Regions from separate parts of the Neobacillus sp. YIM B06451 genome, predicted to be linked through region 2. Evidence: riboswitches for the same ligand, from Rfam matches in the RefSeq annotation. Region 2 holds a riboswitch; each other region holds the start of a gene.
The links. Region 2 has a riboswitch for lysine ahead of RB160_RS07245 (amino acid permease). Riboswitches for the same ligand answer to the same signal wherever they lie in the genome.
Positions count from the first base shown of each region.

Region 1 (2,272 bases), on a different contig from region 2:
AGTAAAGGTGCTCCAGCCGCAGCGAGGACCAAAAAAGGACCTCGTCAAGCTGGCCGTAAAAAATGCACAAATTGCCCTGAATGAAAAGTTTTCACTTATTGAACGGGATGAAAACAGAACGATTAAGGCAGTCGACAATCTCGGGGCCCTGCTCGGCATCCATACACCGAACCGGATCGAGGCGTTCGACAACTCGAACATCCAGGGAACCGACCCGGTATCTGCGATGGTTGTGTTCATGGACGGAAAGCCATATAAAAAGGAATACCGCAAATACAAAATCAAATCGGTTAAAGGCCCGGATGATTATGAATCGATGAGGGAAGTGGCGAGAAGAAGATACTCCCGCGCCTTGAAGGAAGGCCTTCCGCTTCCGGACATGATTATCATCGATGGCGGGAAGGGACATGTCGAGGCAGTAAGAGACGTGCTTGAGAACGAACTTGGGCTTGATATTCCACTTGCCGGCCTCGTAAAGGATGAAAAGCACAAAACATCCCAGCTTCTGTACGGAAATCCGCTGGAAATCGTACCATTGCCGCGCAACAGCCAGGAATTTTACCTGCTGCAGCGGATCCAGGATGAGGTCCATAGGTTTGCGATCACCTTCCATAGGCAGCTTCGCGGGAAGAGCGCCTTCCAATCTATATTGGATTCAATTCCGGGGATTGGTGAAAAGCGTAAGAAGCTCCTTCTTAAAAATTTTGGGTCGGTGAAAAAAATGAAGGAAGCTACCCCGGAGGAAATCACACGCATAGGCATACCAGGGCCTATCGCCGAAGAACTTTTGAAAAAATTGAACTCTTAGGGTTGGCGAATAAAAAACCGCTGTGCTATAATGATGGATAATTTCATATACTATCACTTTGAATTCTAAAGTGAAGGTAGAGGCGCGGGCTTCAAGAGTAAAAATCCGGAGAAGAATGGATTCCATGAAGGATTTTGAAAGGGGAGACCGCCGAAGCGGCGAATGGATCCATTCCGGACGCTTGCTGGTCCTGCATTGAATAAGTGCAGGATTGTCAGGGTTTACTAATCCTGGAGGGCTATCTCACATAGATGCGTAGATTATTCACGTATCCGGGCAATGAGATGTCTCTCATTGCCCTTTTGATTTGTGCAGATACTAACTAAAAAGGAAACCAGCAAAGGAAAGTAGGGGAAACAGTGGCGATTATTGTACAGAAATTCGGCGGCACCTCGGTTGGGACGCCCGAACGGATCATGAATGTAGCAAGGCGTGTAATCGAAGAATGCGAACAAGGCAACAGTGTTACGGTCGTCGTTTCAGCGATGGGAAAAACAACGGATGAACTTGTGGGGCTCGCAAAGCAAATTACCCCATCCCCTTCAAAAAGGGAAATGGATATGCTCCTTACAACAGGGGAGCAGGTGACCATCTCGCTCCTTGCAATGGCCCTGAACGCTCTTGGCAAGGAGGCCGTTTCTTTTACAGGCTGGCAAGCCGGGGTTAAGACTGAAGATGTTCACGGCAACGCCCGAATTAAGGATGTCGAACCGCACCGGGTGCTCAATGCTCTTGAGGAAGGAAAAGTGGCGATCGTCGCTGGTTTCCAGGGAGTTACAGGCCAGTGGGAAATTACGACACTTGGACGCGGCGGTTCGGATACGACAGCCGTGGCCCTTGCTGCGGCCCTTAAAGCAAGCCGCTGTGATATTTATACGGATGTAACCGGAGTATTCACGACAGACCCTAGGATTGTGAAAAGCGCGAGAAAGCTACTCTCGATTTCTTATGATGAGATGCTTGAGCTTGCCAACCTTGGCGCCGGTGTCCTGCATCCAAGGGCGGTCGAATTTGCAAAGAATTACGGCATCCCGCTTGTAGTGCGGTCTAGCATGGTAAAAGAAGAAGGGACAATGATTGAGGAGGAAGTATCCATGGAAGAAAATTTAATTGTTCGCGGAGTCGCATTTGAAGATCAAATTACACGGGTTTCGGTAATGGGGCTGGCCGAATCGCTGAATGGCCTGCCAGCAATCTTTGCTTCGCTAGCCAAAAATGGCATTAACGTAGATATCATCATTCAAAATATTACTGGTGACGGAACGGCCAACCTTTCCTTCTCCATCAAAACGGAAGATCTTGAGAAAACGATCGAAGTCCTTGAAGCGAGCCGAAAAGCATTGGGCTATGGGAAAATTGAAACGGAAACAGGCCTCTCGAAAGTTTCGATTGTCGGCTCGGGGATGGTATCAAATCCGGGCGTCGCCGCGCAAATGTTTGGAGTTTTGGCGGATAAAGGCATCC
Region 1 covers NZ_JAVFKJ010000007.1:11,691-13,962, reverse strand. The annotation lists gene uvrC (excinuclease ABC subunit UvrC) at 1-808, shown strand, start outside; lysine riboswitch at 878-1,057, shown strand; gene RB160_RS13195 (aspartate kinase) at 1,168-2,272, shown strand, end outside.
Region 1: another riboswitch for lysine. It lies ahead of RB160_RS13195 (aspartate kinase); the one in region 2 lies ahead of RB160_RS07245 (amino acid permease).

Region 2 (2,272 bases):
TTGTTTTCCTTTAGGAACCACGGCAGGAAAAGCCCTTGCTTTGCAGCCTGGAACGGGATTTCCGCGCTCAGCATGACCCAGCCAAGAGTCGAGCCGACGAGGCTGATCAAGCCGATTGCAGCGAGCGCCTGGCCACCAGCCGGTCCGAGCACCTTGGTAATCGCGTCAATAAGCGGCTTGTCGGAAGCAATGAGTTCTCCCTGGCTGAGCATGCCCATGACAAGGATGGAGATACCGATGTAAAGCGCGAGCGCGATGAGCAAACCCAGGATGGAAGCCCGTTTTACATCGATTTGTTTTTTCGCCCTTGACGCAAAGACAACAGCGGATTCAACGCCGATGAATGCCCAAAGTGTAGACATGGCGGCTGAATTCACCTGGCCAAGCAAACCGATTGTCTGGCCGCTACCGTCGACCCGCGGAGCGGTGAGCGGCAGGATGTTTGTTTTACTGAATGCGAATAAACCAACAATAATGAACAAAACGAAACCAATAACCTTCGCAGCGGTGGCGGCGAAATTCAGCTTTCCGGCGTTCTCGATTCCGCGCAGAATGATGGCATGGGTTGACCAAAGCATCACCGTGCAGACGATAAACGTCAATCCGTTGCCGACCTTCACGGTTAATCCGCCAATCGAAAACCATTCCGCCTGGCTCGTCAAAATCGGGAAGAACGTTGACAGGTAGCCCGCGAATGTTGTGATAATCGCAATATTCCCGGCAAGGTTCCCAACCCAATAGCCCCAAGTCGCCATAAAGCCTGACAGCCTTGAAGCCTGAGTGCCGGGCCTGAACAATTCCTTCGCATATATTTGCGGCCCGCCCTTTAGCTCCGGCTTGCGAATCGCAAGGTTTCCGAACACAAGGACCGTCATCATAACCCCAAAGCCGGTCAACCCCCACGCCATCATCACGCCTGCAGGGCTTGCCGCCTCAGAAAGCGAGCGCGGCAGCATGAAAATGCCTGATCCAACCATATTTCCAACGACAAGTGCCGTCAATATCCATAAACCAAGTTTCCCTTGTTTATTCATCTATCATGTCTCCTCTCTTCACTGTCTAAAAAGAAGCGGGGAACGTACCCATACTCCAAAAATAGGCACAAAAAAAACACCCCTGATACGGAGTGTATTCGTGCCGCATCAGACAAAACGGGATAGTTCACCATGGTTTCCCATGGCAGTCCTGCACCTATTCGGATACAGTCCCAGCTGACGCAGTCAGTGACCTGCGGCGCTTCGGCGGTTATTCCTTTCATCCGGCCTCCCCGGGGTGCCTGCCCCTCTTCCGAATTACTCCTAATACCCGCGACCTCTACCTCATCTCGCTGATGAGGAATCTATATAATTGGATTATGTGATGTTTTTTAGCCTTACCTAGGATAAAGCCTCGCAGGATGTTTGTCAACCTGTCCCACGCAACGCCCGGCCCGGGTGGCCAATTTTCCAAAAGACCGTCAATTATAGTGTTTTCAAGGCTTTCCCTTTCCTAGCAACAGCCGGTTGCGGCCTTTCACGGGCTCCGTAATGGACAAAATTGGAAACATCGACGGCTGTTCCCGTAATTTCTTCGACCTTCCCGCCTTTTGCGATTGGCACGAGGGAAATGGCAAAATGACGTTTGTTAAAATTGGCCAAAAATGTCTGTTTGGTGCCGGTTTCCCAGCATTCGTGGCAGTAGTCGAGTGCATCGCCTTCCATTGGAGGCAGCAGGTCTTCAACGTCGGTGCCAGTGATTGCGGACGGCTTGAGCCCATTCTCGCGGAGTAGGCCGCCCTCCATATAGGTGAACATTAATCGCCCTTCTTTTTTCGTAAAAGAGAAGACGGCCCCCGGGGCTAGCTTTACAACGGCATTTTCTTCCGGAACCGGTTCCTTTTTCTTCAGGAGAAGGAAAACGCCTTTTAAGATGAAATAATAGCCGAGCACTTTGAAGATGTGTCCAGTAAAATTGTCGAGGTCGAACACGCTTTGGTAAACAGTGAAGATCATCTCCGACAGAAACAGTAGTGTAAAGGCGAGCGCGAGATTAAGGTGTGTCGTGCATTTTTCAAGATAATAATGGTGCAGGCAGACGACGAGTGACAGAAAATGCAGGAAGCTGATGAAGTACTCAAGGCCATTTTTAAGAGGAGTCGTCCCTTGCCCTTCGATAACAAGGACGGGAAGGCTCTTTTCAAAGATGAAAACAATTGCCATGATTGCCAGTCCGAGCATGATTGCGGCGCTTAGAACAGGCTTCCGAAAATCCCTCCTCACGAGCTTGTCCGGCA
Region 2 covers NZ_JAVFKJ010000002.1:526,276-528,547, forward strand. The annotation lists gene RB160_RS07245 (amino acid permease) at 1-1,034, opposite strand, end outside; lysine riboswitch at 1,150-1,325, opposite strand; gene RB160_RS07250 (membrane-associated sensor domain-containing protein) at 1,461-2,272, opposite strand, start outside.

Region 3 (2,272 bases), on a different contig from region 2:
GTTATATGTGGGAGTGCCCGGACTTAATCCGTCTGGAGGGGAAGGATGTTTTGCTTGTGTCGCCCCAAGGATTGGATCCAAGCGGCCATTTTTACAATAACTTGTTCCAATCGGGCTACTTTATCGGAACACTTGATTATGAATCGGCCCAATTCAGGCATGGCCCATTTACAGAGCTTGACCGTGGGTTTGATTTCTATGCGCCGCAAACATTTATTGACGATAAGGGGAGAACAATCCTTTACGCCTGGATGGGGATCACCGATGAGAATGAATCGTCCCACCCGACTCTAATCAATCGCTGGGTACATGCACTGACCATCCCTAGGGAGTTGAGCCTTCACGGCGATAAGGTTTATCAGCGGCCAATCTATGAGCTCTCTTTGCTGCGAAAAAATAGAGTGGAAATCGAGAATGTCGAACTGGCCGGAAAGGCAACTCAATTCAATGGGGTCATGGGAAAATCAGTGGAATTGCTGTTGGATAGCCTCAAAGTGAATAACGGAGGGTTCCGTATCCGGTTTAGAAGCGAAGCAGAACTGTTTTACGATTCCGATAAACGAGAGATTAGCCTCATAAGGAAAAATTTTAAAACAGGCGAACCGGAAAGAAGAACATGCGCGCTCTCGGACCTAACCCAGCTAAGGATTTACATGGATCATTCTTCATTGGAAATTTTCGTGAACGAAGGCGAAGAAGTATTTACAGCACGTTATTTCCCCAACATGGAAGACGAAACAATTTCCTTTTATGGAAAGGCTAGCTTCAGCCTTGTAAAGTGGGATTTGGACAAGCTGAAGATTCAACGGTACAAATCTTAAAGTTATGAACGGTGTTATAGCCCCGATTGACTTCCCATTTAAGGCTATATTATTATCCAAATGAATCCTCAAATGGAATCAGTATATAGGCTTTTAGGCGGAAATTAGGTTGACAGATTTGTCGGAATGTTATAGTCTAATTTGTATATAATTTAATAGAACCACCTCACTTTCACAGTGGGGTAGAGGCGCGGTATTTAACAGTCTTTAGTGGAGCCTGAGAAGCATCGAGACTAGGGAGAAGGAAATATCGCCGAAGTGGGCCATATACTCAGTATTGCCTGCTGGGCCTGCAATGAATAATTGCAGGACTGTCTCAATGAACTGCCCGGTTTATTGAGTTGTGCTATCTCATTGGGGTAAGAGAGGATTTGGGCGCAAACTATACATGTTGCGGCCTGAGTTTATCTCAGGCCGCTTTTTGGTGTATTAAATAATAAAATAAAGGGGGAAGTTTAAGGTGAAAAAGAAGGGAACGTTATTTCTGGCATTATTGCTTACCGCAATCCTCGTATTGGCCGGTTGCGGAGGTACAGACAGTTCAAAATCGGGTTCGAATGGCAAGGAAGAAAAGGATACTTTCAAAGTAGGGCTTGAGGCCGGCTACGCTCCTTTTAACTGGTCGCAAAAAGACGATTCAAATGGTGCTGTCAAAATTTCGGGATCATCTGAATATGCTGGCGGCTATGATGTGGAAATCGCCAAGAGAATCGCCGATGGACTCGGCAAAGAACTCGTTATTGTCAAAACAGAATGGGATGGCCTTGTACCGGCATTGACTTCCGGCAAAATCGACGCGATTATTGCAGGAATGTCACCAACGGAAGAACGTAAAGAAACAATCGACTTTTCGGACAACTACTATAAATCGAATCTTGTAATGGTTGTAAAAAAAGGAAGCAAGTATGAAGGAGCGAAATCAATTAACGATTTCAAAGGTGCGAAGGTAACTGCGCAGCTGAATACATTCCATTACTCCGTCATTGACCAAATTGAAGGCGTAAAGAAAGCAACAGCGATGGATAACTTCCCGGCAATGAGGGTCGCGCTTCAATCGGGCATCATAGATGGATACGTTTCTGAGCGTCCTGAAGCTGTGAGTGCTTCAGCCGCGAACGAAAACTTTGCGATGGTCGAATTCGAGGATGGTTTCAAAACATCCGAAGATGACACAGCGATTGCTGTCGGACTTAAAAAAGGAAGCGGCCTGAAGGACAAAATCAATGAAATCCTGAGCGGCATTTCCGAAGAAGACCAAACAAGCATCATGGATGAAGCAATCAAGAACCAGCCGGCGGCAGAATAGAGATAGATTTCGGTGGAAACCGGCTGTGTCTTGCATACAGCCGGTTTCATGATGAAATGGAGGAGGAGAAGCATGAGCATCGAATGGATTGTAAAGATCGTATCGGAAAACTGGGAGATGTTCCTGCGCGGAGCCGGCACAACGC
Region 3 covers NZ_JAVFKJ010000015.1:12,948-15,219, forward strand. The annotation lists gene RB160_RS19500 (glycoside hydrolase family 32 protein) at 1-821, shown strand, start outside; lysine riboswitch at 997-1,178, shown strand; gene RB160_RS19505 (transporter substrate-binding domain-containing protein) at 1,282-2,127, shown strand; gene RB160_RS19510 (amino acid ABC transporter permease) at 2,200-2,272, shown strand, end outside.
Region 3: another riboswitch for lysine. It lies ahead of RB160_RS19505 (transporter substrate-binding domain-containing protein); the one in region 2 lies ahead of RB160_RS07245 (amino acid permease).